DNA from 3 places in the Colwellia sp. M166 genome. Region 1 is predicted to be linked to each of the others. Evidence: predicted binding sites of a transcription regulator. Region 1 holds the regulator's gene; each other region holds the start of a gene.
The links. Region 1 encodes LexA, which represses DNA repair genes until DNA is damaged. Its sites were predicted from a motif close to TACTGTATNNNNATACAGTA; they were not measured.

Region 1 (10,229 bases):
ACCCGTAGCTAATGCTACGGGTTTTTTGCTTTCTGACATTTAAATCTTTTTGCTATCTAGCGTTTAAATAAAAAATTGCAACAATAGCACCGTGGCCCCCTTGAACCCTCGACAACTACTCCTGCGTTGTTCTAGTGACCTACATCCTTGTAGGAAATTCGCTATATAAAGAGACGCAGAAGTGCTCGTTCTTGTGCATCCATGCACTCACGGCATTAGTAATTCCCTTCACGTCAAATATACTAGCGTCGAATGAGAGCGTGTGGGTGTTCTTCTCTTTATGTGAGGTCGTTGCTGCATATTCATATGCCCACGACATTAATATATCCTATACGTCAGTAGGACACCGCTCCTCACATCCATGTGCTTAGGGCATTAGTGCATCCATGCACGTCATTGGTAGGCTTTTTACTTTCTGGCGTTTAAAAAGTTACGCACTATGTTGAAACACCAATGATAATAATAGTGTGACTAACCTGAGTGACAGCTGCCTCTCGTCAGTTGGTGTTGCTAATTCATTTATTATATTAATTCTAAAGAAATAACACCGTAATAAAATACACTTTATAAGACATCAGCAGAGACAATGCTAAGGACTAGAAATTTATATTTTAAAGTGATTACTCTATATTTACTTAGCAAGCTAACTAATGATAAACTAGTTAGCTTGCTAAGTAAGTAGAGACTACTATGATAAAACAGCCGCCTTTTTATGAAACACTCGATTTAACTTTATGTGGCAATATGGGTCGTGTGCATAGGTTATGTCGAGAAGTTGTCACTATTGCTGTTGAACCGTTAGGGTTAACACAGTGTCGTTGGAGAACATTAGTACATATAAATGTGCTCAAAGAAGGGACAACACAACTTGAATTAGCGCATAGTTTAGCTATTGAGATGCCCTCGCTGACACGGACACTTAAACAACTTGAAGAGTCGTTATTGATTGTGCGTAAAGTCGATCAGAAAGATAAACGCAGTAAAAGAATATATTTTACTGCGCAAGGCAGGAATGTACTGATCACCTTGCAAGAGAAAATAGCCAATATAAAAGATCAGCTTTATAACGGTTTGAACCATGAGCAACTTGATATGATGGCCTATGGTTTAGTTAAAATTGAAGAAAACGCAAAAACTTATATTAAACAATCTACTAATCACGGAAATATTCATGACACCTGATCAAAAATTTGCTCGTTATGTAAAATGTTCATTAGTCGGATTTATTTTAATCTTCATCTATTATGTTATTGCGGATATTTGGTTTCCGGTTACACCACAAGCGCGGGTTTATCATTCCGTTGTGCAAATAGCACCTCAAATTGGTGGCAGAGTAACTAATGTAGTTGTGAGTAATAATCAAGCAGTAGAAGCAGATGATTTATTATTTGAAATCGATAATAGCAGTTATTTACTTGTGTATGAACAAGCTAAACTTGCCTATGATGATGCTAAATTACTCAATCAGCGTCTTGATACTAATATTAAAGTGCTTGAGGCACAAATTAGTGCTGCTAAAGCAAAACAACATGAACAAAAGCTATTAAAGAATAGAGGTGAAAAATTATATAAACAAAACTCTATTTCTGAACAAAACCTTGAAAGCATTAGGGCAAACTTTGAAGCAAGTGAGTCAAGTGTAACGGCTTTTGAGGCGCAGCTATCTGCAGCTATTTTAGATCGAGGAGATTCAGGTGATAATAATTTAGCGTTGCATCATGCCGCTAATCAATTAGCGAAAGCTGAGCTTAATTTGTCATACACAAAAGTGCGAGCACTCAGTGGTGGTGTCGTTGCTAACTTACAATTACTTGACGGTGCTTATGCCTCTACTGGCACGCCTCTATTGGCAATAGTGGCTAATAAAGCTGATTTAGTTGCTGATTTTCGTGAAAAATCACTACTAAATATGAGAATAGGAAGTTTAGCAAAAGTTGTATTCGATAGCCGTCCAGGTGAAGTATATGATGCTAAAATTGTTAGCTTTGAAGCGGGTGTGAGTGATGGGCAATTAAGCGCGAATGGCTTACTGAGTACTACCGAGACAAGTAATCGTTGGGTACGAGATGCTCAGCGTCAACGCATTCATTTGCAGTTATCAACGAATGAGACATTACTTGCTAATATGCCGAGTGGCGCAAGAGCAACGGTACAATTGTTGCCAGATTCATGGTTTGGTCAGTGGTTAGGCTCAATGCAAATACGTTTTATTAGTTGGTTACACTACATTTATTAGTAGAGCATTATATGAATAAAGTCATTAGCCAACCGACACAGCTTGATGCCAATGGATTACGCCAAGCCTTGCGTATTGCTGGGGGTTGTACCGTTGGGTTCGCACTAAGTAAATTAATGAACTGGCCGAATGGGATATTTTTTACTGTTTATCCTATGTTGATATTGGGGTTGGTGCCGATTATTAATACATCAGTCATAAGGCAGTTTATTGCCAGTGCTGCATTTAGTGCATGTATAGTGTTAGTGATGCAGGGGGCGTTTTCGCACTTACCTGTTTTAATGACAATGCTTGTTTTTATTACCTTTTGTTTTTTGTTTTATCAAATGAGTACTTCAGGTGCTTTTTTGTTTGGTGCTTTAGGCGCTGTGAGCTTATCAATTCAATTACATTTTGCTAGTTATATTGTTGATAATGCAAGTATATACCCATTAATATTAAGTAATGCTGTTGCGATCATAATGACGATAATTATTGCAATATTGATGCATGGTCTGTTTCCTGATGTAACAGCTCGAGCTGCTCGATTGATGCCTGAAAAAGCTAAAGAAAGCATACGTCATGAAGTGCTTTTATGTGCGAGTGTTGCGACACTGTCTTTTGTGTTTTTTCAAACACTAGATTTACAAGATTCAATTTCTGCTCAGGCCGCATCTATTTTAATCTTATTTTCTTTATGTTGGAAAGCTGCCGGGATAGCAAGTTGGCAACGCATAATAGGTACACTTATCGGTTGTAGCGCCGCCTTAGTTGCACAGTTATTGTTATACACGCATAGTGACTTTTTGTTATTTCCTGTTGTTATACTCTGGATTTTGTCGTTGATATTTAGTCGATTTCATATTCTAGGTGGTGGGGCGCCAGGAGTTGGTTTTGGGGTTTTAACCACTTTTGGTATTTTATTTGGTCAATCTTTAGGACCAGGACAAGATCTAATCTTCAGCGCACTCTATCGCTTTAGTTCGGTTTGTTTAGCTGTAATAGCAAGTTTAAGCGCGGTGTATATTATTCATCGTATTCTGAATCGTTTTAGCGTTACACGCCATCACACTTATGACTAGCCGATGTAGCTCTTCGAGTGAGTGTTACATTCATGATTATAGTGCTGATTATAATAACTCCTTGCGTTTACTTACAGCCTGTATACAATAACAGTAATACTGTTTAAAAATACAGGTTTGCTGATAAGCTAGCCTAAGGATTAACTATGCGCCCTTTAACACCTAGACAACAGCAGATTTTTGATCTCATTAGAGACAAAATTTCTGATACCGGTATGCCACCAACACGTGCCGAAATTGCTAATTTTTTTGGTTTTAAATCGGCAAATGCAGCAGAAGAACATTTAAAAGCATTAGCTAAGAAAGGTTATATTGAAATGTTACCAGGCACATCGCGTGGCATTCGTTTAGCTGAAGAGTTTATCATTGAAGACGGTTTGCCATTAATTGGCCGAGTGGCAGCTGGAGAGCCTATTTTAGCTCAAGAGCATGTGGAGCAACATTACAAAATTGACGGTAGTTTATTTCATCCTGCTGCTGATTATTTATTACGTGTTCATGGCGAAAGTATGAAGAATATCGGTATTATGGATGGCGATTTACTTGCGGTTCATCAAACTAATGACGTAAAAAATGGCCAGGTTATTGTTGCTCGTGTTGAAGACGATGTTACGGTGAAACGTTTTAAGCGTGAAGGTAATGTGGTTTATTTACATGCTGAAAATGAAGATTTCGCGCCAATTAAAGTTGATTTAACTTCGCAGAATTTCAATGTTGAAGGTGTTGCGGTTGGCGTTATCCGCGCAGCTGATTGGATGTGATAACTTTCAGACACTTTTACTGTTGTATCATCGAATGATGTTGTGGATTTAATCAATTACCTTGTTTAGATCTGCAGTCATTTATATATCTCCCTCCCCTATTTACACTTTAGGTCTACACACGCGATATAAAAGTAATTTATTCGTTGTTAGTTCAAGCTATTTACCTTTCAAATTTGGGCTTTTCTTACTTCTACTCGTTATTATGTATCTAAGGTTTATTTATGTAGAGTAATTTTCTTTGTCATCAATTTATACTGACAGTTGACTTTTTTTTGTACAGTCACTTTCAGTGCTGATTATTTATTATTCTGCATGATATTTGCGTGCTGAATGAAAAATGAACATTGAAGCTATGCCAGTATAAATGCAGTTTTCACCTTGTTTTAGGGTTATTACTCTATTGTATTTATTAGTTTTTATTTTTCTTTCTTATGAAATTATAAATTGACCCAGATCAAGTTTTGAGTAATTCTAGTCTAGAAAACGTACAAAAATAACAAGAGGACGTAATTGATTGTTGTTTGAAAATTCGTCACTTAAATAATAATAAATGTATGCGCGAGATAACCATATTCATTGTTTTTAATGATTATATTGTGTTATTTAGCCTCAAAGGGTGAAGGAGATGTCGAGTGAAAAGACGTAACCTAGGTTTACTGTTGCTAGGGAGTTTATTGTCTAGTTCAGTTTGGGCAGATATGTCACTGAACTTGACCAAAGGTGTTACAGAAGTTAGTCGAGACGTATATGATTTGCATATGTTGGTACTCTATATCTGTACTGCCATTGGTGTTGTAGTATTTGGCGCTATGTTTTGGTCTATGGTGTTTCACCGTAAATCAAAAGGGGCGAAGCCAGCTACCTTCCATGAAAGCACAAAAGTTGAAATTCTATGGACGGCTATCCCAGTCGTTATTCTTATTGCCATGGCAGTTCCTGCCACAATTACGCTCATTGATATGGAAAATAATGATGATGCTGACATTACTGTGCAAGTTACTGGCTCGCAGTGGAAGTGGCACTATAAGTACTTTGATCAAGATATTGAGTTTTACTCAGTACTGTCTACTCCACGTGAGCAATACGAAAACCAAGATGGTACCTCGGCCGAAAAAGGTGAACACTACCTGCTAGAAGTTGATCGTCCTTTAGTTATTCCAATCAATAAAAAAGTTCGTTTTGTTATTACTTCGGATGATGTTATCCATGCTTGGTGGGTACCTGCATTCGCGGTAAAACAAGATGCGAACCCTGGTTTTATTAACGAAGCTTGGACTAAGGTTGATAAACCGGGTACCTATCGTGGCCAATGTGCTGAGCTTTGTGGTAAAGATCATGGCTTTATGCCGATTGTTGTTGAAGTGAAAACTGAAGCCGACTATGCCATTTGGCTTGATGAGCAAAAGCAACTACAAGCTAACGCTGCAGCAGCTGAAGCGGCATCATTAAATGCGTCTGTTCCTATGGACGAGCTAATGCAGCTAGGTGAAACAACATATATCGCCTATTGTGCGGCATGTCATCAAGTGAGTGGACAAGGTTTACCACCGGCATTCCCAGCACTTAAAGGTAGTGCAATTGCCACTACTGGCCCAGCAAGCGAACATATCAACGTTGTCTTTAATGGTCGAGCAGGCACGGGTATGCAAGGTTATGGCAAACAATTAAGCTTAAAAGAAATTGCTGCAGTTGTAACTTACGAGCGTAATGCTTGGGGTAATAATACCGGTGATGCGGTGCAAGCCGCGGATGTAAAAGCTGCTTCCGGCGCTGCTGTTGCAAATGTCACTGATACAGTTACGCAAGTGGCTGTTGATGCTAAAGAGCAAGTTGTTGCTAAAGTAGCTGAAGAGATCCCTGCTGAAGATTTATCTAAGGTCTATAGCCAAGATGAATTAATGACTATGGGTGAAAAAGTTTATATGACTGCTTGTGTGGCTTGTCATCAAGCGAATGGTGCAGGGATGGCGCCGGTATTTCCTGCTCTTAAAGGTAGTGCAATTGCCACTGGTAATATAGCAGTGCATATGGATATGGTGCTTAATGGCAGCAAGAAAAATCCAGCGATGGCAGCGTTTGCTAGCCAATTAACTAAAACGCAAATTGCTGCAGTTATCACTTTTGAGCGAAATGCTTGGGGTAACAACACCGGTGATTTAGTCCAGCCAGCAGATGTTGCTGCCAGTGCGAAGTAGGGAGGCGTTATAATGACTACAGATGTAATTAATGATCAATCCGAGCATGACTCACATGACGGTGATCACCACGATCATAAAATGACTGGCCTGAAACGCTGGTTATATACCACTAACCATAAAGACATCGGCTCGATGTATTTATGGTTCTCATTTATCATGTTTTTGACTGGCGGTGTTATGGCGCTAGTTATCCGAGCTGAGTTATTTCAGCCGGGACTTCAGATAGTTGAGCCTGACTTTTTTAACCAAATGACCACAGTGCATGGTTTGATCATGGTGTTTGGCGCGATAATGCCAGCCTTTACGGGTTTGGCTAACTGGATGCTACCTATGATGGTAGGTGCACCTGATATGGCATTACCACGGTTGAATAACTGGAGCTTTTGGATCCTGCCCTTTGCTTTTGCGATATTATTATCAACTTTCTTTTTAGATAGCGGTGCGCCAAATTTTGGTTGGACCTTCTACGCACCTCTATCAACAACTTACAGTAATGGTAGTACCGCATTTTTTGTTTTTGCAGTGCATATCATGGGTATATCGTCGATTATGGGGGCTATTAATATTGTCGTCACCATCATGAATATGCGCGCGCCGGGTATGACTTACATGAAAATGCCATTGTTTGTTTGGACATTTTTTATTACAGCTTATTTGTTAATCGCGGTGATGCCGGTGCTCGCAGGTACTGTTACTATGGTGTTAACCGATACTTACTTTGGTACAAGCTTCTTTGATGCCGCCGGTGGTGGCGACCCAGTAATGTTTCAACATATTTTCTGGTTCTTCGGTCATCCTGAGGTGTACATCATGATCTTGCCGGCTTTTGGTATTGTTTCTACTACCATTCCCGCATTTTCACGTAAAAAGCTCTTTGGTTATAGCTCAATGGTCTACGCGACAGCATCAATTGCATTTTTGTCGTTCATTGTTTGGGCGCATCACATGTTTACCACAGGGATGCCGTTATTTGGTGAGCTGTTCTTCATGTATTGCACCATGTTAATTGCCGTACCTACTGGCGTGAAAGTGTTTAACTGGGCGGCAACGATGTGGCGTGGCTCGATTAGTTTTGAAACCCCGATGTTGTTCTCTATTGCCTTCGTAATTTTGTTCACTATTGGTGGCTTTTCTGGCTTGATGCTAGCGATGACCCCCGTGGATTTTCAATATCATGATACTTACTTCGTTGTGGCTCATTTTCACTATGTATTAGTGACAGGGGCGTTATTTTCCATTTTTGCAGGTGCTTATTACTGGTTACCAAAATGGACTGGCCACATGTACAACGACACCTTAAGTAAGTGGCATTTTTGGTGTTCTTTAGTGTCGGTAAACTTATTATTCTTTCCGATGCACTTTTTAGGCTTAGCGGGTATGCCTCGTCGTATTCCCGATTATGCTTTGCAATTTGCAGACTTTAATAAGTGGGTCAGTATTGGTGGTTTCGCCTTTGGACTTTCGCAATTAATCTTCTTGGTGTTAGTGATCAAGTGTATTAGAGGTGGCGAAAAAGCACCAGCGAAACCTTGGGATGGCGCTGAAGGTTTGGAATGGACAGTGCCTAGCCCTGCGCCATACCATACCTTTACTACACCACCAAAAATCGATTAACTGGGGGCAGAATGATTAACAGCGAATCGCAAAATAAGTTGTCAAAGCAAGCGCAAGTAGACGCTAAAGACGCATCAGTGAAAAAAACAGTTAAAAAGCTGATGTTGATTGTGTTTGCTATGTTTGGTTTTGGTTTTGCGATGGTGCCGTTATATGACGTATTTTGTGATATCACCGGATTAAACGGTAAAACGTCTAACGTGGCTGCAAGTTATAAAGCCGCAAGCATAGATACCGAACGTACGATTACTGTACAGTTTTTGACCCGAACCGCCAAGGGCATTCCTTGGCGATTTGAGCCAATGATTAATGAAGTAAAAGTACATCCTGGTGAGAGAAAAATCGTTAAGTTTTATGCCAAAAATGAGTCTGTAAGCGATATTGTCGGCCAAGCAGTGCCGTCAGTATCACCGGGAAGGGCGGCAATTTACTTTCAAAAGATAGAATGCTTTTGTTTTAATAATCAGCCGTTAAAAGCCAGCGAAGACGTTGAAATGGGATTACAGTTTTATATCGATTTAGACTTACCTGACGACGTTAGTACTATCACGCTTTCTTACACCTTATACGATATTACAAGCTCAGTTGATTCTTAAGTGCTTGGCACTTAAATGAGGGGAACAACAATGACAACAAAAGAATACGAAAGTTATTACGTACCAGCGCAAAGCAAATGGCCAATTATAGGCGCGATAGCGTTATTTTTAATTGCTGTCGGTGCCGGTAATTATGTTTCAAATCTTAATAATCCTGAAAGTAGCGGTGGCGGTTGGATTTTACTCGCCGGTATCGCACTGATTATTTATATGGTATTTGGCTGGTTTAACAATGTTATTACAGAGTCAATGTCAGGAAAATATAGCCATCAAATGGACAATTCATTTCGACAAGGGATGAGTTGGTTCATTTTTTCAGAAGTGATGTTTTTTGCCGCTTTTTTTGGTGCTTTGCTTTACGCTCGTACCTTTTCAGTCCCTTGGCTTGGTGGTGCGGGTAATAATGCGGCAACCGCGGCCATTTTATGGCCAGAGTTTACCGCAACTTGGCCACTAGTTAAGACCCCTGACGGAACAGAAACAACGGCGATGGGTTGGTATGGTTTACCATTAATTAACACGATTTTACTGTTGACTTCCTCGATCACTGCCCACTTTGCTCATGTGTCATTAGAGCAAGAAAAACGCGGCTTATTAAAATTTTGGTTAGGCTTAACTGTGTTGTTAGGTGGTATATTCTTATATTGCCAAGGTTTAGAGTACGCGCACGGTTATGCCGAAGAAATGAGACTGTACTTAAATAGCGGTATCTACGGCAATACCTTTTATCTGCTAACCGGCTTTCATGGTATGCATGTCACCTTAGGCACTATTATGCTGTTAGTGATGCTAATTCGCGTGTTTAAAGGTCACTTTACGCCGAAAAATCACTTCGCCTTTCAAGCAGCAAGTTGGTATTGGCACTTTGTGGATGTGGTTTGGGTATTACTGTTTGTTTTTGTTTATATCATTTAACCCGTTATAACGATGAAGTGCTTAGCTGCTTACCGAGTTGAGCACTTTTTTGTTATGTCATTTTATGAATAGTTAATATGGGCGTGGGTTAGGTGTAATAAGCCCAGTGAAAATACCCACTAACAGTAATAATATGATCACGACGGATGTTACTACCCGTCGGCCGATGAACTTAGTCATAGGTGGCTTCTCAGGATCGTTTTTATTCATGGCGAATAATGCTTTAAATAGGTTATAAACCATAAGCATTAATAAGCCGATAATCATAATTTTAATTAACACAGCATTCTCTCTTTTATAGTTTGTTTTTTGTTCTTGAACATGCGGTAGTCTATGAATTTTGTATCACCTCAGCACAAGTTAAAACAACTAAACTGGCCAATGGTTTTATTTACCATGCTAGTATTTTCGTTATTAATCAAGCTTGGATTTTGGCAAAGTGAGCGAGCACTTGAAAAAGAGCAACGTCAACTACGCATCAGTGAATTAAGCCAACAACAAGCTTTATCGTTAACGCAAGTGTTAGCACTTAACGGTTTGCAAGATGGTATTAATGACTTGCCGATTAAACTTGATGGGGTATTTATTGAAGATAAAGTTTTTTTACTTGATAACCAACCTGATCATGGCCGCTTGGGTTATCGTGTCTATCAAGTCATCACAAGTCAAGGTTATGCCGTTTTAGTTAACTTAGGTTGGGTACAAGGCTCAATAGACCGTAATGTTTTGCCAACAATAACAGCAATTACAGGCCAACATGTTATAACTGGCCATGTTCGAGAAGTTGAAGTAGGTATTCAATTGCAAGCACAAAATTTAGTTAATCCGACATGGCCATTAAGAGT
Region 2 (10,229 bases), 1.1 Mb from region 1:
TTTTTGCCCGATATAGCGCCTGATCGGCTAATTTTAAGCTTTGTTCAAAACTCAATTTTGGTGTTCTTGCCGCCAAACCAATAGAGATGGTGACCCTGACAGTTTTCATTTGATGGGGTGTTTTACTGCTGCGCACTTTTTTCGTGCTTCGCTGCGCTTGGCGAATGATAATTTTATAATCTTCTACCGCTTGTCGAACTGCTTCTAAAGCAGGTTTGGCCTGCGCAACGGTTTTACCGGGGAAAATAATGGTAAATTCTTCACCACCATAACGAAACACTTTGCCGGAGCCTTTAACTAGTGCCAATTTACTTGCTACTAGTTTTAATACTTGATCACCAATGTCATGACCATAACTATCATTAAACTTTTTAAAATGATCGATATCGAGCATAGCCACGGTATATTTGCGACCTAACGATAACGCACGCTGATTAAGTGCCCGCCGCGAAGGCAAGCTAGTTAGTTCATCACGATAGGCTAAAAGGTATGAGTCTATAAACACCACGCACAAGTAATGCACCATTAACATGCTTAACAGTACGCTCCAAGGTAATGTGATCAACTGATAGTAATGACCTAGCCAAATACAATAGCTACTTAACAGTGCCGTTGTAACTAAGTTTTTTTCTCGTACGCCTCGCCACAATAACAGCAAAGTAAAGCACACTAACGACAACTCAATAGTTAAATATTGCAGATAAGGCGTCAACTGAGCAATATGCCCTAAGCGTGTTTTTAACATATCAACAATATCAAACCAATAATAACTGGCAACAGCTAGGCTAGATAGTAGTGCAAGACGATAAACACCATGAATAGACAGTAGGCCTCGGTCTTTAAGCACACTCAACAATGACAATATGCTTGCGCCAGTTAGCAGCAACCAATCACCATGAGATAACAACCATTGCTGCCAAGGAATAAAATTCGTTAGAACTAAATAAAATACACATAAGGCTATTGCCGCTAACGTTAGTCGGCTGCGGTTGAAGTAACTAGAAAGTATAATGGTGAGCGTAAATAAACCATAAAGTACTTGTTCAATAAGATTTATTCTTACTAACCAATAACTTGGGTACTGATAAACAAGGATGAAAAAAGCAGTAAAAACGCTCAAACTGATAATACTGCTTTTTAAGCCGCTGAAAAAATGAATCAAGCGTAACTCCGAAATAAAATGTTGACCAATTCAACGCTTTTCTGCTTAGTCGTTGTGCATTTTATAGCAACTGCTGGCAAAGTTAGTACCAAAGAAGCGAAATAAGGTCTTAAGTGACTTTGCCTAGCAAGGTATAAGGTTAGCTAGTTTTTTTATCTGCAGATATAGCAAGGCTTTCATCTTCTTGTTTTAATTCAACTTGCTCTATTTTTTCAAAACGATTGCTAATTTTATCAGCCGAGGTATGAATTTGTTTAACGTCACTTGCCGCTTGATCAATATGTTTAGCTAAATTAGCAAAACGGCCTTTAAAGCGAGAAAAGTCAGCCGACAAGTGCGACAAATGCGCCTGAATGACATGAATTTGCTTACGGGTTGCCTCGTCTTTTAACACTGAACGGGCGGTAGTTAAAATAGCCATTAAGGTGGTTGGCGATGCTAACCAAACACGCTTTTTATTGGCATAATCAACTAAGTCACTGTGATGAGCATGAATTTCCGCGAAAATAGCTTCTGCTGGAATAAACATTACCGCACCATCTGCCGTCTCTTTTTCAATTAAATATTTATCACTAATGTCATTAATATGCTTTTTAATATCGAGCTTGAATTGTCGCTCTGCCGCTTTGCGTTCAAATTCACCTAAGCTATTGTCAGCCATTTTTTTATAACTTTCGAGCGGAAACTTAGAATCAACCACGACATTACCGGTTGGCTCAGGTAAGAATAAAATACAGTCAGCAATTTTACCATTGGATAGCGTGTGTTGCAGTGAGAAATGCTGTTCAGGCAAAACATTGCGAATTAAAGCGTTTAACTGCACTTCGCCAAAGGCACCACGCGAGCGTTTATCTGATAGCACTTCTTGTAAGCTGACAACATTACTGGAAAGCTCAGTAATTTTTTTCTGTGCATCATCAATAAGCGCCAAACGCTGTAAAATATCGTTGAATGTTTTCGTTGTTTTCTCAAAGCCGTCAGCTAAACGTTTTTCAACTTGACCGCTAATATCTTTTAGTCGGTTATCGGTTGAAACCGTTAATTCATCAATTCTTTTTGCCACTTGTTGACTGGATAAATGCAACGATTTGGCCATTTCTTCACGACCTAACTTAGATGTTGCAGTAAGTTGTGTTGTCAGTTGTTCGGCGGCTTTACGTTGGTTATCGCTGAAAGTAACGTGGTGTTCATATAAGGTTTTTTTAAGCTGTTCACTGTTACTAGAAAGTTGCTGTGCTTGTTTTTCACCTTGCTCGCCATGTTGACGCAATAACTTCAACTTAAAGTCGGATATTTGCTGCTCAAAGTAAGTTTTTAACTCGCTTTGCTGGTTGGCGAGTTGTTGATGATTAAAGCTTAACTGTTGCTGAAGTTGTTGCTGATTACTGGCATTAACTTCATAACTCAAATTCACTTTTTCAGCTAACTGCTGCAAAAGTTGTTGTTGAGTAATAAAAGATGAGCGATTTTTCACCACTTGGCGAAGTAACGCCAATGTAATAAGAATTAGGCTAATGAGTAACACTAATGCTATTGCGATTAAGGTCGGAAAGTTATCTAGAGCTAACCAAGGAAAATTAAGTAATGAATTCATAGTAACGCCAAATACTGTAAATATTAACAGTTATTAGAGCATATTTTACTGATAAGGTTAATCATTTTTTAAAACTCCACATCAGCTAGTTATGATATTTATCAAAAGCTAAATGCTGCTTGTCATTTTCTATTTTAATTCTTTGAGGTTTTTTGTTATCAATAGTCGTAGCTCAAGCGCATGCAGAGAAACGACAACTGCAATTTTAGTCATTTTTTAATCATTTATACGATATTCGCCTCAAATAAATGTGCTTGTTCATTCAGCAATAAGCGTTGACGGTAGGCTAGAGCTACCATAGAATAATTGTAATTAAAATGTTAACAGAATATCAATAACATACTCACTTAGGGAAAAGTAATGCGATTAAAAAACATAGTTCGTTGTTTGAGTTTATCCGTCATATTAATTATAACGACTGCATGTGGAGGCGGAGGCGACGCATCAACTAAAAAGGTAGTAGAGCCTATACCTGTTCCAACACCGATACCGGATCCAACACCTGTGCCTGAGCCTGAGCCAACCCCGCCAGTAACACATGTTTTTTCAGGTAAAGTGATTGACGGTTATGTCTCAGGTGCTAGTGTGTGGCTTGATCTTAATGGCGATAAACAACATAACAATGATGAGCCTATTACCGTATCAGGTGATGCTGGCGACTATACATTAGAGCTTAGCGATGATGAAAAAGAATGCCTAACCTATGCTACTTTATATGTTGATATACCTGTTGGCGCAATTGATGAAGACTTAGGTGAAGTAACGCAAGCTTATCAGATGTCGAAACCACCAACATTATTGCCGATCACTGATATTGACTTACTACATATTTCGCCTCTCACAACAGTGCTTTGGCAACAGCTGCAAGATAAATTATCTGCAAGTAGCAAATCAGCTATGAGCTGTGAAATATTGAAAAATAATTATAGTTTACGAACAGAATTAGCCACAGAAATCAACTCAGTGATCAGAAATTTAGTTAGTCATTATAATATCTCTGCACAGGATATTTATGCTGACTTTATTGCCTCGGAAAATGCAGAAGCGTATCAAGCAGCACAAAATATTGTCACGGGATTAAAAACCTCATATGCCCATCAGTTAGATCTTGAAACACAGTACCCGAACGCTATCGAAATTAGAGTCACGGTGTACCAGAATGAATTCTATGATCAAGGCACTGGTTTCCCTGACGCTTGGTATCGAGAAAGTATTATTTTTCTCCCGACAGGTTATCTCATTGAAACTGTTAGACTTAATGATGATCATAGTGCGATTGATCTGGTTATTTATGACCGAGAAGAAACTGTTTCACCATGGAACGACGGTATATTAAGCATACAAAAAGACATTTATACCAGTAACGGTGGTCAAGAGTATATTTGTATCAATAACGAGTCTGCATCATTCACCGAAGATGGCGTAAAGTACCAGTTATCAAACAGCAGTCCGTATAGCATCACGGCTGATTTTGAGACTTGTAATAGCCAAGGTTTCGACAACTCGGACAGAAAATATTACGCGATCACTTATCAAGTGTCGAATATCAGCTACGATGCTAATTTTACTATCTATGACGATTTAGCTGAATTTGATACCTTGAGTCACTGGAAGTCATTAGCAGATAAAACGAACGACCTTGATAGCACAGAATTAATCACTCACCTAAAACAACTACCTTATCTGTTTGATGATGAAGTAACCGTAGAGGTTACTGACTGGCATAAACGAATTACTGATGATAGTAAAGCAACCCGAGTGCAAACAGATAAGTACTCTAGTGGTCTTTGGGAACGTCTTACATACAGTGAAGATTATACCTATATTAAGGAATGTAGTACTGATGGCGTTGACTGGCAGGAGTGTAATTAGATTAATTAACGCCATAGAAACTAAAAATTTATGGCTTATTGATAAATATGCCTTATTGAACGTTACTCATTAAGTGTAGTTGCATACTAGTATCAGCACTACACTGACTAACCAGTAAAGCGCTCTTTTATATAGCTGATATTGCAGCCTAGCACCATAATGAAACACCATAATGAAACACCATAAGGCATAATAAATGGGCTAGTACTGCTTATTCAAGACATAAAAAACGGCAATGCTTGCAATAGCATTACCGTTTTTTTACCTTACAAGCTCTTCATTTAACACCAAGTCTATTAACTTTGTTCGCTGAGAGGGAAACTTAGTAGAATTGGTATAAGATTAATGCAGAGTTTAGTAGTCATAACGGTGCTATATGCACCGCCCCCCGTGATAAGATATTTTACTTAGTATACTTTTTCATCCAGTTAAACACTTCTTGATACCATACTTTCAAGTTATCCGGATTGCGAATATGATGATCTTCATCTGGAAACATCACCAAACGACTTGGAATGCTTTGACGTTGTAAAGCGGTAAACGCTCCTAAGCTTTGCGCGTAAGGTACACGATAATCTAGCTCACCTTGAATGACTAACATCGGCGTTTGCCAGTTTTTAACTAAAGCCGCAGGGTTAAATTTATTATAGTCTTCACTACCTTGCCAAACGGGGCCGCCCATATCGTGTTCAGGGAACCAAAGCTCTTCTGTTGAGCCGTAAAAGCTTGGCATATCATACAAACCAGCATGATTAACAATACATTTAAAACCATCAGACCAATTACCTTGGATCCAGTTCATCATGTAACCACCATACGATGCTCCGAGTGCGCAAGCGTTATCAGCATCCATCCAAGGTTCTTGACTGGTGATATCAGCAAGGCCTTTTTGTAAGTCTTCTAGTGGCTTTCCGCCCCAATCACGCGCGATTGAATCGGTAAATTGTTGTCCATAACCAATGGAGCCATGAAAATCGATCATCACAACAGCATAGCCTTGCGCCGCCCATAACTGTGCATTCCAACGATAATGAAACATATTACCGAAACTGCCTTGTGGTCCACCATGCACTAAAAAAGCAATAGGGTATTTGTTACCCTCTTGGAAGTTTGCTGGCTTTAACCAGTAACCATGTACCTCTTCATCGTTCCAGCCTTTAAAATTGAACTGTTCAAACTCTGAAAGTGAAATATTACTCAGTTTATCGGCATTGACTTGCGTTAGCTGCTTTAACTGCTGACCGTCACGGTCAATGGCGAAGATATCGGTTGGCGCATCAAGCGCGTGACGAGTAAAAAACACTTTCTCTGCTGATACAGCTATTTTCCCTGCCGTGCCATCATTATATACGCGACGAACATCACCAAACTCTGGGTTTATTTCAAAAATGCTTTTTTGACCCATATCATTGGCGGTAACATACAAAGTACGGTTATCATCAGCAAAAACTAACTCGCTCACCGAGCGATCCCACTGTTTGGCAACAGCACGCGTTTTACCGGTTTTTCCATCACGGATCATCACCGTAAACTTATCTGATTCATAGCCAGGCACCGACATGGCTTTATAGGCTAAATAACGACCATTAGGAGAATAAACCGGTTTTGCATCCCAAGCGGTATTTTCTTCGGTAATATTAGTGAGTTCTTTAGTGGTTAAATCGACTTCAAAAATATCGAAGTTAGTATTCCACGCTTGTTTTTTGCTTGGCAGCTTTGCTGAAAAGCTTAAGCTTTTACCGTCAGGATGAAAACTCACCTCACCTGCGCCGGCAATATCGCCCTGCCATGAAGGTATTAAATCAGTCGCTTGTGTAAACGCACCACTGTCATTTTTTTCTGCCACAAATAAATGTGACTTATAAGCGCTATTCCATGTATCCCAGTGACGAATCATTAATTGCTCGTACACTCTAATATTATGCTTTTTCTTGGCGTCAGTAGCTTTGGCATCAAGCGTACACTGCATAGTTTCACAGCCCGGCATAACCGTTAGCTCAACGGCAAAACGTTTACCATCATTAGACATTTGAAAACCGTTAATATCAAGAGGCAACGCTGATACTTGCTGAGCTTCACCACCGCTCAGTGGTAATTGCCATATTTGTGAGCTACCACTGCGCGCAGAAAGAAAATAAATACTTTTTCCATCTTGTGCGTACATGACATTGCTTTCACCACTTGAGTTGCTGGTCAGCTGCTGCGCCTTATTTGAATTTACGTTTTGCAAATAAAGGTGGTTATCTGTAGAGCGAATGCCTTTTTTTAGGCGATATATAAAGCTGTCACCTTGCGGAGAAACGACAAAATCATGAATTTGATTAAACTCTGTTAATGCCGTGACATCTAACACCTTTGACTCGACTGTGCTCGCAGCACTTGTCGCACTGGCAAAGGCCAACGTAGTAAGCGTTGCCATGCTGCCTATTTTTTTATTCATAACATCCTACTTTTGTTTATATGCTTTTATTAATATTTTTACTATACATTCTGAACATACACGCGCTTTCACATCGACATATAAGGATATATTAATGCGTGATGCCATGGGTGGCAAGGAACGACCATGTGACCGCGACATACCGTACATCCTGTACATACACGCTCTTTCACATCCATGTGACCGCGACATACCGTACATCCTGTACATAAAAAAACGCCCGGATGGGCGTTTTAATAACAGTGAATTACTCGCCTTTTAATTTACTATCGAGTTCTGCAATCTTCGCTTGCCAGATAGCAGGCCCAGTAACATGTGCTGATTCACCTAAGCTATCAACGGCAACCGTAACGGGCATATCTTCGACAACGAATTCGTAAATCGCTTCCATACCCATATCTTCAAAAGCCACAACTTTGGCTTTTTTAATGGCTTTAGACACTAAGTATGCCGCGCCACCGACGGCCATTAAATAAACTGACTTATGATTTTTAATGCACTCAACCGTTTCAGGGCCACGTTCAGCTTTACCGATAGTACCTAATAAACCTGTTTTCGATAGCATCATTTCAGTAAATTTATCCATACGTGTTGCTGTTGTTGGTCCAGCTGGGCCTACAGCTTCATCACCAATAGCATCAACAGGACCTACGTAGTAAATAAATTTGTCAGTAAAGTCTACCGGTAATTCTTCACCTGCGGCTAGCATATCCTGAATACGTTTATGCGCAGCATCGCGACCAGTTAAAATTGTGCCACTTAACAGTACCGTTTCACCTGTTTTCCATGAACTAACATCAGCTTTTGATAATTCATCAACATTAACACGACGCACATTTTCACCAACTTCCCAAGTAATCTCAGGCCAATCTTCAAGTTTTGGCGGCGTTAAATCAGCAGAGCCTGAGCCATCAAGATGGAAATGCACATGACGAGTCGCAGCACAATTTGGGATCATCACTACGGGTTTTGAAGCGGCGTGGGTTGGTACTGAATTAATTTTAATATCAACCACCGTGGTTAAACCACCTAGACCTTGCGCACCGATACCTAGCTTATTAACACGGTCATAGATTTCTAAACGTAACTCTTCTTCTGCACTTTCAGGGCCTCGGTCAATCAGATCCTGAATATTGACGGGATCCATCAAACTTTCTTTTGCTAATACGCCTGCTTTTTCAGCCGTACCACCAATGCCTATACCTAACATGCCTGGTGGACACCAGCCTGCACCCATTGTTGGTAAGGTTTTCACCACCCAATCAGCAATAGAGTCACTTGGATTTAGCATGGCCATTTTAGATTTGTTTTCGCTTCCGCCGCCTTTAGCAGCAATCATCACTTCAATGTGATCGCCAGGCACCATATCAATATGAACTACTGACGGTGTATTATCTTTGGTATTAATTCGCTTGCCAGCAGGATCAGCAACAATTGACGCGCGTAATGGATTATCAGGGTTTAAATATGCACGACGCGTACCTTCGTCTACCATTTGTTGCACCGTCATGTCAGTCTTATCCCACTGCACAGCCATACCAATTTTGACAAAACAGGTAACAATACCCGTATCTTGGCAAATTGGACGTTTACCGTGTGCCGACATACGCGAATTAATCAGAATTTGCGCAATAGCGTCTTTCGCCGCCTGGCTTTCTTCTTTGTGATAAGCCTTTTCAAGTGCTTGAATAAAATCTAACGGATGATAGAAGGAAATATATTGTAGCGCGTCTGCAACGCTTTCGATTAGGTCTTGCTGTTTTATAATAGCCATAACGGTCTCTTTTTTTATCAATTGGGCGAGAGATAAGTTGAAAGTTATAAATTTGCCGATATCATACATCGGTTGTTAAATCCCTACCAGTATCAAATGGTCTAATATAGTGACCCAGATACAGAGACCTTGACTTAATTTCTATCGATTAAATAGTGTGAGAATACTTTGCCAACAAATTCCAGAAGACGACTGTCCGCACAATTACTGCAATTAGACACGCCATATGATAGCCAAAGCTTATTCTCGCTTATTGCTGAGCAGCCTTGGGCAATGTGGTTAGATTCTTGTGAGAGTACGCATATTGATAGCCGTTATGACATTATGGTCTGGCAACCCAGTATTACGTTAACCACCTTGGGTGATACCACTAGCGTTAAACATATGCGCGATAACAGCCAATATCAAAGTAATGAAGACCCACTGTTACTCTTAAAGCAACAGCAAAAAGCTTGTTTTGAGGATGTTGATATTGCCCCTTGTGCATTACCCTTCAAAGGTGGCGCGGTTGGCTATTTCGCTTACGATTTAGGTAAACGTTTTGAGGTTATCAAGCAGCAAACGCATAAAGATATCGCCATTCCTGAAATGGCCATTGGCATTTACCAACACGCGGTTATTTGTGATCGAAAATTACAACAATACTGGTTACTATGTTTTGATGAACACAGAGCATCATTTATTGACTTTTTTAATCATGCGTTAACAAAAAAATCGTCACAAGCCACTGTCGCTAATGATTTAAATTTAGAAACAAGTACCGGAGCAACAAAAAATTTCAAATTAACCACACCATGGCAATCTAATATGCCACAGGCACAATATCGTGAAAAATTTCAACAAGTGCATGATTATTTATTGTCTGGCGATTGCTATCAAATTAATTTAGCTCAACGTTTTAGCGCACAATATAGTGGTTGTGAATATCAGGCTTATTGTGCCTTGAGAGCCGAAAACAAAGCGCCTTTTTCTGCTTTTTTGCGTTTTGATGATAGTGCGATCTTGAGTATTTCACCTGAACGTTTTCTGCAAAAAGTCGGCAATAAAATACAAAGTAAGCCGATTAAAGGCACCCGACCTCGCAGTCAAGACCCCGTGACAGATCAGGCCAATGCCAATGAATTACGACAAGCGAGTAAAGATAGAGCAGAGAACTTAATGATTGTTGATCTGCTGCGTAACGATATTAGCCGCGTGTGTGTACCAGGTTCAGTAACTGTGCCAGCATTATTTGCCATTGAAAGCTTTCCAGCCGTGCACCACTTAGTCAGTACCGTTGAAGGAGAGATAGCAGCACAATACGATGGTAGTGATTTATTGCGTGCGGCGTTTCCTGGAGGCTCCATCACTGGCGCGCCAAAAATTAGAGCCATGGATATTATTGAAG
Region 3 (10,229 bases), 1.5 Mb from region 1:
CAATATCGCAAAAGCATTGAGTTTGTTTTCAGGTCGTAAAGTTAACGATAAGAAAAAGCGTGGCATGTACTTATCCGCAGCACGTTCGTTAATCTTTAACCAAGTGATCAGCCAGCGTATTGAGCAAGAAAAATTTGAGTCATTACTTAATGGTGATGTAGTAATGTTGGCCGGCACACAGTCAGTATTTTTAGCTGATAGTATTGAGCAAAGCTTAATCGATAGACATTTAAATCACGACGTAGATATAACGGCTCCTATGTGGGGCGCAGGTGAGTTAATGACAACCAAGCAGGCGTTAACATTTGAACAAAATGTTGCAGAGCAACTGCCAGAGTTTTCTCAGGGTCTACCGCGTTTTGGTTTAAAACAAGAGCGTCGTCGTATTCGTTTGCTGATGAAAGAGCCGAAAATTGATATTGAGAATGACATTGTTACTTTATCTTTTTTCTTACCTGCTGGCGCTTATGCTACAACCATTATGCGCGAATTAATTAATTATACTGATATGACTGAACGAGTCGATGTATCTTCAAAGCTAACAACTGATAGTGAATCAAGACAAAAAGGCCAGTCATGAGAATATTATTGAGTAATGATGACGGTGTTAATGCCGAAGGTATTAAAGTACTTTTTGATGAGTTAGCAAAAGTATTTGATGTTACGGTGGTCGCGCCAGATAGAAATTGTAGTGGCGCAAGTCATTCGTTAACATTATTAAATCCGTTACGGGCGCAAGTATTAGAAAATGGCTTTATTGCTGTAAACGGCACACCAACAGATTCAGTACACTTAGGTGCGACACAGTTAATACAAGGACAGCTTGATTTGGTGGTTGCTGGCATTAATCATGGTGCTAATTTAGGTGATGATACGATATATTCTGGTACAGTAGCGGCGGCAACAGAAGGCCGCCATTTAGGTATGCCTGCAATAGCGGTATCATTAGTATCTAAATCACCAGAACATTTTCAAACTGCAGCGGTTGTTACCGCTAAATTTATTGAGCGCTTGCAGCTGCACCCATTGCCAAGTGATCAAATTATTAATATCAATGTACCAGATTTACCCTTAAATGAATTAAAAGGCATTCAAGTTACTCGTTTAGGTCATCGCCATAAAGCGGAAACGATGACGAAAATGAAAGACCCTTGGCAACGTGATATTTATTGGTATGGTCCTCTAGGGCAAGAGCTTGATGCAGGTGTTGGCACTGATTTTAATGCCGTAGCCAATGGTTATGCGTCAATTACCCCGTTGACTATCGATATGACCGCTTATAAAAGCATGGCACAAATGACAGAATGGATTAATGAACTTTCACTATGAAACAAAGTACTATCAACGCCAGACTCGGCAGTAGTATCGGCGGGAAGTCGAGTCGCAGTGGCGAAATACTAGCGCAAAAACTATTGCTTGAAGGCATCCGAAATCAACAAGTATTACAAGCTATAGCTCGTTCACCACGACATATTTTTGTGCCTGAAATTTTAGCGCACAAAGCTTATGACAATACCGCGTTACCGATTGGCCAAGGACAAACCATATCGCAACCTTATATTGTCGCTAAAATGTCAGAGCTTTTACTTGCTGATGGCGTGCCTGACAGTATTTTAGAAATAGGTACCGGCTCGGGTTATCAAACCTCTATTTTAGCGCAGTTAACGACTAAGGTTTTTTCTGTTGAACGTATCAAGTCATTGCAATGGCAGGCCAAGCGTCGATTACGTAGCATGGATTTACATAATATTGCTATGAAGCATGGTGATGGTTGGCAAGGTTGGCATAGTAAAGCACCATTTCAAGCCATTATTGTTACCGCAGCTCCCTCTAAGGTACCTGCTGCGCTATTAGAACAGCTTGCTGATGGTGGCCGGTTAATTATTCCCGTTGGTGAGCAAAGCCAAATTTTAAAATTAATTACCCGCCATGGCGATGAGTTCAAAGAACAGCAAATTGAAGCTGTTCGCTTTGTTCCTCTGGTTCCTGGCGCTTTAGGATAGTTTGTGAAAATATTTTCTGCGCTATATGAATGGACACTAAAATGGGCTGAGCATAAATTTGCACCCAGAATTCTCGCGTTATTGACCTTTGCTGAATCCGTTTTTTTTCCTATTCCCCCTGATGTTTTACTTGCTCCTATGGTACTAGCGCAGCGTGAGAAAGCATGGAAATTTGCCACGTTGACAACCGTAGCATCAGTTATCGGGGGGATCGTCGGCTATGGTTTAGGCTATATGATGTTTGAACCTTGGATCCAACCTTTGATCACCGAATTTGGTTACCAAGCTAGATTTGACAAAGCCATGCTTTGGTTTAGTGAGTGGGGGGTATGGGTAGTATTTATTGCCGGTTTCTCTCCTATTCCGTATAAACTGTTTACCGTCAGTGCTGGCTTTTTACACATGGCTTTTCTACCTTTTTTATTAGCATCAGCTATTGGTCGCGGTATGCGATTTTTCTTAGTCGCAGGAGTTATTCGTTGGGGCGGAGCCCCGATGGAACAAAAAATTAGACAGTGGGTTGATGTCTTAGGTTGGCTTGTCGTTAGCGCCATTGTTATTGCTTATATTGCCACACGATAAAGGATGTTTTGCTGGTTATGACGAAATGGTTACCAGGTAGCTTAATTAATAGAAATAACTTATTAGTACTAATAATAATATTAGTACTTAATGGTTGTTCTAGTCGTAGTAAACCAGCACCAGTGGTTGATGTTCAGGGCTCACTTCCATTGAGTCAGCGCATTAAGAACAGTGTTACTGGAAGTGAATATATAGTCAAAAAAGGTGAAACATTATACTCAATAGCATGGCGTGCTGATGTCGATGTTCGCACCTTAGCGACTATCAATAACATTAAAGCCCCCTACAATATTTATCCTCAGCAAAAATTGTTTTTAAGCAATAATTATAGCAAGCCAAGTCAAAGCAAGCGTAAGAGTAAAAGCTTTAATCCATCAAAACAAAAAGTTATAAAAAAACCTATTGCACAGAAGAAAAAGCAGGAGTATGGTGGAAATGTAGCTGGACAAAAAACAAGCAAGAAAGCTCAGCAACAAAATAACACCTTTTCACAAAAAGTAAGAGGGTGGCGGTGGCCAGCAACTGGAAAAGTTATTCATAAGTTTTCCACTGCAAAGCAAGGAAATAAAGGAATCGACATTGCGGGGCGACGCGGTGATTCGGTAAAAGCAACTGCAGACGGTAAAGTAGTTTATGCCGGTGATGCGTTACAAGGATACGGTAAGTTAGTCATAGTTAAACATAACGATGATTATCTTAGTGCTTATGCTCATAACGATCGTATTTTAGTTAAAGAGCAGCAGGTTGTAAAAGCCGGTCAAGTGATTGCCAAAATGGGAGATACTGACGCTGAAAGAGTCATGCTTCATTTTGAAGTTCGCTTTCGCGGAAAATCAGTCAATCCAATGAAGTATTTGCCGAAATAAAAATAAAAAGTTATAAAAAATAAATAAATTGGAGTCAAAGTGAATGTTTAGTCAGTAAGTAAATTTAGCAATTGCTAATAGCGGAGAGATAACATGGGCATAAAAAAACAAATAGAATGTTCTGATGTTGCAGAGAAAGACAAACCCAAAAAAACCAAGGCAGACACGCCTGAAGGTAGTCATTCTAACTTAGATGCAACGCAAATATATTTAAGTGAAATCGGTTTTTCTCCATTACTAACTGCAGAAGAAGAAGTCTACTATTCTCGCCTAGCACTGAAAGGTGATGAAGCATCTCGTAAACGAATGATAGAAAGTAATCTTCGTTTAGTCGTAAAAATTGCACGTCGTTATAATAACCGTGGTTTACCGCTTTTAGATCTTATTGAAGAAGGTAACTTAGGTTTGATCCGCGCGGTTGAAAAGTTCGATCCTGAGCGAGGCTTCAGATTTTCGACTTATGCAACTTGGTGGATACGTCAAACCATTGAACGTGCCATTATGAATCAAACCCGCACCATTCGATTACCTATTCATGTAGTGAAAGAGTTGAATATTTATTTGCGTACGGCGCGTGAACTAGTACAAAAGCTGGACCACGAACCTACCGCTGAAGATATTGCCTTTGAGCTTGATGTACCGGTAGAAGATGTCAGTAAAATGCTACGTTTAAATGAACGCATTGCTTCAGTTGACTCACCATTTGGTGGCGATGGTGAAAAAGTTTTATTAGATGTTATTCCTGATGAAAAAGCCGGTGGTCCAGAAACGAAGTTACAAACGCATGATATTAAGCATAGTATTGTTGATTGGTTAAATGAGCTGAACTCTAAACAGCGTGAAGTATTAGCAAGACGCTTTGGTTTGCTTGGCTATGAAGCGGCAACATTAGAAGATGTTGGTGTTGAAATCGGTTTAACCCGTGAACGTGTGCGCCAAATCCAAGTTGAAGCGTTAAAACGATTACGTGATATTCTTAGTCAGCAGAATCTATCTATAGAAGCACTATTTCAGGTTTAAAAAGCAGCTATAGTATCTTTAACAAAATCAGTTAGTAAAGAAAAAACCAGCAAATGCTGGTTTTTTCTTTACTGTTATTTTTCTACAGTAGCTCTTTAAATTTATATAATAAATCTAGCGCCATTTTAGGGCTTAGATCATTCACCTCTATTGCACTTAACTCATCAATGACAGGATGATTCGTTTCCATCAACGATAATTGTTCAAAAGCTTGAGGCTCATTATTCATGATTGAAGGTGCTTGCATACTTTCAAGTTCATGTAAGCGTTGCTTGGCTCGTTGAATAACGCTCTTTGGTACACCGGCAAGCTGGGCAACTTGTAAACCAAAACTTTTACTTGCCGCTCCCTCTTGTACCGTGTGCATAAAGACTATACTGTCACCATGTTCAACGGCATCAAGGTGAACATTCGCTAATGTATCAATTTGCTCAGCCAATAATGTAAGTTCAAAATAATGACTCGCAAAAAGCGTAAAGGCTTTGGTTTTTATCGCTAACATTTCAGCACAAGCCCATGCTAGAGATAAACCGTCATAGGTACTGGTGCCTCGGCCAATTTCATCTAACAAGACTAAACTTTTGTTGGTGGCATTATGCAAAATATTTGCCGTTTCAGTCATTTCAACCATAAAGGTTGAACGACCACTGGCCAAATCATCAGAAGCGCCAATGCGGGTGAAAATTCTATCCACCATACCTATTTGGGCAGCACTTGCCGGTACATAGCAACCAATATGGGCAAGTAATACAATTAAGGCCGTTTGGCGCATATAAGTTGATTTACCGCCCATATTAGGGCCGGTAATAATTAACATTTTTCGACTATCGGTTAATACCACCGGATTGGCAATAAAAGGCTCAGATGTCATTTGTTCAACAACAGCATGACGACCAGCTTCGATATTAATACCGCTCGCCTCTTGTAACAGCGGTTTAATATAATTTAACGTATCGGCACGTTCTGCAAAGGTATTAAGTACATCAACTTCAGAGAGTGCTTGTGCCAGTAACTGTAATTTTTCTAGCTCAGGCAATATCTGGTCAAACAATGCTTCGTACAAACGCTTCTCAAGTGCGAGAAACTTACTTTGGGCAGATAATACTTTTTCTTCGTGTTGTTTTAACTCATTGGTAATGAAGCGTTCATTATTTTTTAAGGTTTGGCGACGAATGTAATCATCGGGTACATCCATCGCAGAGGTGCGACTCATCTCAATGAAGAAACCGTGTACTTTATTGTAACCGACTTTCAGAGATTGAATGCCGGTTCGAGCTTTTTCACGGGCTTCTAATTGCGCGAGAAATTCTGTTGCACCATCGCTTAAATCACGCAGTATGTCTAATTCTTCATTATAACCCGGCGCAATAACACCTCCGTCACGGATCAATACCGGTGGGTTTTCGACAATGGCACTTTCTAATAATGCCTGAGTCGTCGGTAATGGCTGACACTGGCTGATTAACGTGGCTAAGTGTACTTGTGTGCAACTTGCCATTAATGTTTGTAGCTCAGGTAAAGCCATTAAGGCATTTCGTAAGCGAGCAAAATCTCGCGGACGGGCAGAACGCAAAGCAATACGGGCAACAATTCGCTCAATATCACCAAACTGTTTTAAATTGCTATTCAGTTCAAACGATAAGTCTTGCTGTAATATTTCTTCAATGGCATTTTGGCGATTATTTAACGTGTTAATATCGCGTAAGGGAAAATGCAGCCAACGTTTTAATAGTCTTGAGCCCATTGGTGTTGCGGCTTTATCTAGAATAGCAGCGAGGGTATTTTCGCTGCCACCTTGTAGGTTTTGTGTTAATTCTAAATTGCGGCGGGTAGCGGCGTCGAGGATCACGGCACTTGATGCACTTTCGCCAATAATTGCTCTGATATGTGGTAATGCCGTGCGTTGGCTATCTTTGACATATTGAAATAAACAACCAGCTGCAGCAATACCTAACGGTTTATCTTCAACGCCAAAGCCAGATAATGACTGAGTGCCAAACTGCTTATTAAGTAAAACTTTGCTGGTTTCTAAATCAAACTCCCAATCAGGACGTCGGCGTAAACCTTTATGGCCAGTGATAATATTATTAGCTGCTAATGATTCTGGGTATAATAATTCTGCTGGTGATAAACGTTGCAACTCAGCTTGTACTTGTTCTTCTGTTCGTGGCTCTACCAACACAAAGCGGCCACTGGTCATATCTAAATAAGCTAGGCCAAAACCTTGTGTTGTTTGATGTACAGCAACAATTAAATTATCTTTTCTGTCGGTCAATAGCGCTTCATCACTGACCGTACCAGGCGTAACTACGCGCACGACTTTGCGCTCAACAGGGCCTTTACTGGTCGCTGGATCACCTATTTGTTCACAGATAGCGACAGACTCGCCTAGTTGAACTAACTTAGCTAGGTAACCTTCAACTGCATGATAAGGAACCCCAGCCATTGGAATTGCATTACCGCCGGTTTTTCCTCGAGCAGTTAATGATATATCAAGTAAATCGGATGCTTTTTTCGCATCATCAAAGAATAATTCATAAAAATCCCCCATACGATAAAAAATTAGAATATGTGGAAACTCTGCCTTTATAGTCAGGTATTGACGCATCATCGGGGTGTGAGTTGAAAGGTCTTGCGTTATTGTTGTCATTGAAATGCCGGAACTCAAAAATTTATGAAAAGATTAATTACCTAGATTATGCCACAAGGCACATTATCAAATCTTTCTATTTTTAATAAAATGTTCAACAAGTTAGCCGAATAAAAACTACTGTATAATAACTGTAAATTGCTTAAGTAACTTTTTTTTCAAGAATCATGAAAAGTTACTAACTAATAATAAGTTGTTATTTTTCAATACTTAAAAAGTATCATCTGTTATATTTTTATGCGATTATAAAATAAATTAATAAAAAACTTGATACTGTACGACCATACAGTATACTTGCTTCATTAAAACGAGTTAAGCACCTAAATCATCGTGGAGCATTTTATGAACGATAACAAAGAAAAAGCATTATCAGCTGCCTTAAGCCAAATCGAACGTCAATTCGGTAAAGGTTCAATTATGAAGTTAGGTGATAATCGCAGCATGGATGTTGAAACTATTTCAACGGGTTCATTAGGTTTAGATATCGCACTGGGTGCTGGTGGTTTGCCGCTTGGACGTGTTGTCGAAATTTACGGTCCAGAATCAAGTGGTAAAACCACATTAACACTGGAAGTTATTGCAGAAGCACAGCGCAATGGTAAGGTTTGTGCCTTTGTTGATGCTGAGCATGCTCTCGACCCAATTTATGCTGAAAAACTCGGTGTAAATATTAATGAGTTATTAGTTTCTCAGCCTGATACCGGTGAGCAAGCGCTTGAGATTTGTGACATGTTAACACGCTCAGGTGCTATCGATATTATCGTTGTTGACTCGGTTGCTGCTTTAACACCAAAAGCTGAAATTGAAGGCGATATGGGCGACTCACATATGGGTTTACAAGCTCGTATGCTTTCACAAGCGATGCGTAAGTTAACGGGTAACCTTAAACAATCGAACACGATGATTATTTTCATTAACCAAATTCGTATGAAAATTGGTGTTATGTTTGGTTCACCAGAAACTACCACCGGTGGTAATGCGTTAAAATTCTACGCCTCTGTACGTTTAGATATTCGCCGTATTGGTGCGGTTAAAAATGGTGATGAAATAGTCGGTAACGAAACCCGTGTTAAAGTGGTTAAGAACAAAATTGCGCCACCATTTAAACAAGTTGAATTTCAAATTTTGTATGGCGAAGGTATTAACAGCTTAGGTGAGTTGGTTGACTTAGGTGTTAAGCATGAAATGGTTGAAAAAGCGGGTGCTTGGTATAGCTATAAAGGCGATAAAATTGGCCAAGGTAAAGCAAATGCTGCTAAGCATTTGAAAGAAAACCCTGAAATAGCCAAAGAGATCGATACGCGCTTACGTGAGTTATTATTATCAAAAAATAAAGTGGTTGAAGTAACAGATAAAGTTGAAGCACCAGCTAAATAAATAGACTAGCGTTTGTTTATAATGAAGCCACTGTAAAGTGGCTTTTTTTATTGGAGTTTTTCAATAAACAATCTTGTGAGAGTTTAAATGAGTCGAGTTTTTAAAGTCTATTTAACTTGCTATGATGGCTGGAGGCTAAATTCGGCTTTTAATATGATAATTCTAAGGTTTTTCATTGTTAAACAATCATTCTCATTTTTCCTTACTCGAACTTTACCTTAGCCAAGCTGATAACTTTTCTTGGGTTATTGCCACTATAGTAAATAAAGCCGGCTCAAGTTACCGCTCTCCTGGTGCGATCATGCTAATTAATAGCTTAGGGCAAACGCATGGTTTAGTCAGCGGTGGTTGTTTAGAAGCTAATATCGTTTTACATGCTAAAAAGGTCTTTGATAATCAGCAAGCACATTATGTTGAATATGATATGCGTGAAGACGATGGTTACGCAGCAGAGCTAGGGGTTGGCTGTAAAGGTAAAATTGGCGTTTTACTACAATTTATCACTGCAGAGCATCAAACCTTATTATTAAGCCTTTATCAGCGCATGAAAAAGGGACAAGTGAGTTATCTACAACAAACATTTTCATCTCCGGAGCCGCAGTCGTTAAATGAACTCAGTTTATTTGGTTGTGAAGGTGAGTTGTTAATAACTACTGATAAAAACAATACTCAAAGTAAAAATACAGCACTAAGTCAAATGATAAAGCAGGGCGATACCCATGCTAATTTCTTAATGGTGAGAACTGAACTTTCACTGACAAAAATCTCTGCGCCAATAAATTTGTGGGTTTTTGGTGGTGGTTTAGATGCTGCACCATTAGTGTCAATGGCAGCCCAAATGGGCTGGCGAGTTACTGTCGTCGATCACCGCTCTAGTTATGCTCGGCAAAGTGTATTTAGGCATGCCAGTCATATTATTCGCGTTCACCCTGATAACTTTGCACAACAAGGGTTATTTCAGCAAATGGATGCCGCGGTTTTAATGACCCATAATTTAAACTTAGATGCTGCTTGGTTGAGATTACTGCATGAAACGAATGTTGCAAAATATATTGGTTTATTAGGACCGCTTGAACGACGTGGTAATGTTGAGGCTTTAAGTCATATTCAAGATAGCGCTTGGTTACTGCAACAGGTGAATGGTCCTGTTGGTTTTGATATTGGTGGTGAGTTACCAGAATCGATTGCTTTGTCTATTTTGGCGCAATGTCATAGTGTTTTACATCATCGTAGCGGTTTAGCATTATCAGGTAAATTCATTAACAGTTGAGCTAATGTGTAAAGAGCAAATTGTTCGACTTAGTCCTTTAGTCTAGTTTGAGTTTATTATCATTGCAGTTTTCTATGATATGGTTACCTTGTTAAGGTTAACCAACGAGCAAAAACATCGTTGGGACAAATTAAAAGATCATTAATCTAAATGTTAGGTTAGAAAATAAAATGACATCAAATACTAAGCTCATCATTGCTGATGACCATCCACTTTTTAGGCAAGCACTGGCACTAATGCTTAAATCTAGTTTTGTTTGCTCTTCTCTACTTGAAGCAGAAACCATACCCGAATTAGAAGAGCAGTTAGCCACTACTACTGATATTGACCTGATCTTACTCGATCTTGATATTCCTGGAGCTCAAGGTTTTAATACCTTAGGTCGAATTCGTCAACTTTATCCAGAAATTGGTGTGGTGATTATTTCAGGTTTTGAAGAGCTTGATACCATTCGCAAAGCC

Region 2: FGD67_RS17445 (DNA recombination protein RmuC) is a predicted target of LexA. The motif match lies at 2,769-2,788, and genes of this name have one in related genera.
Region 3: recA (recombinase RecA) is a predicted target of LexA. The motif match lies at 7,393-7,412, and genes of this name have one in related genera.

Annotation. Positions count from the first base shown of each region.
Region 1 covers NZ_CP040755.1:2,712,461-2,722,689, forward strand. Annotated here, with positions in the region: gene FGD67_RS12330 (MarR family transcriptional regulator) at 691-1,182, shown strand; gene FGD67_RS12335 (HlyD family secretion protein) at 1,172-2,236, shown strand; gene FGD67_RS12340 (DUF2955 domain-containing protein) at 2,248-3,297, shown strand; gene lexA (transcriptional repressor LexA) at 3,444-4,058, shown strand; gene coxB (cytochrome c oxidase subunit II) at 4,760-6,256, shown strand; gene ctaD (cytochrome c oxidase subunit I) at 6,269-7,873, shown strand; gene FGD67_RS12360 (cytochrome c oxidase assembly protein) at 7,885-8,469, shown strand; gene FGD67_RS12365 (cytochrome c oxidase subunit 3) at 8,500-9,384, shown strand; gene FGD67_RS12370 (DUF2909 domain-containing protein) at 9,457-9,666, opposite strand; gene FGD67_RS12375 (SURF1 family protein) at 9,718-10,229, shown strand, end outside.
Region 2 covers NZ_CP040755.1:3,854,086-3,864,314, reverse strand. Annotated here, with positions in the region: gene FGD67_RS17450 (diguanylate cyclase) at 1-1,120, opposite strand, end outside; gene FGD67_RS17445 (DNA recombination protein RmuC) at 1,302-2,756, opposite strand; gene FGD67_RS17440 (hypothetical protein) at 3,117-4,628, shown strand; gene FGD67_RS17435 (S9 family peptidase) at 5,032-7,068, opposite strand; gene FGD67_RS17430 (fumarate hydratase) at 7,316-8,842, opposite strand; gene pabB (aminodeoxychorismate synthase component I) at 9,011-10,229, shown strand, end outside.
Region 3 covers NZ_CP040755.1:1,163,776-1,174,004, reverse strand. Annotated here, with positions in the region: gene truD (tRNA pseudouridine(13) synthase TruD) at 1-580, shown strand, start outside; gene surE (5'/3'-nucleotidase SurE) at 577-1,329, shown strand; gene FGD67_RS05290 (protein-L-isoaspartate(D-aspartate) O-methyltransferase) at 1,326-2,003, shown strand; gene FGD67_RS05285 (YqaA family protein) at 2,007-2,585, shown strand; gene FGD67_RS05280 (peptidoglycan DD-metalloendopeptidase family protein) at 2,735-3,451, shown strand; gene rpoS (RNA polymerase sigma factor RpoS) at 3,545-4,471, shown strand; gene mutS (DNA mismatch repair protein MutS) at 4,554-7,121, opposite strand; gene recA (recombinase RecA) at 7,464-8,498, shown strand; gene FGD67_RS05260 (XdhC family protein) at 8,674-9,768, shown strand; gene FGD67_RS05255 (response regulator transcription factor) at 9,939-10,229, shown strand, end outside.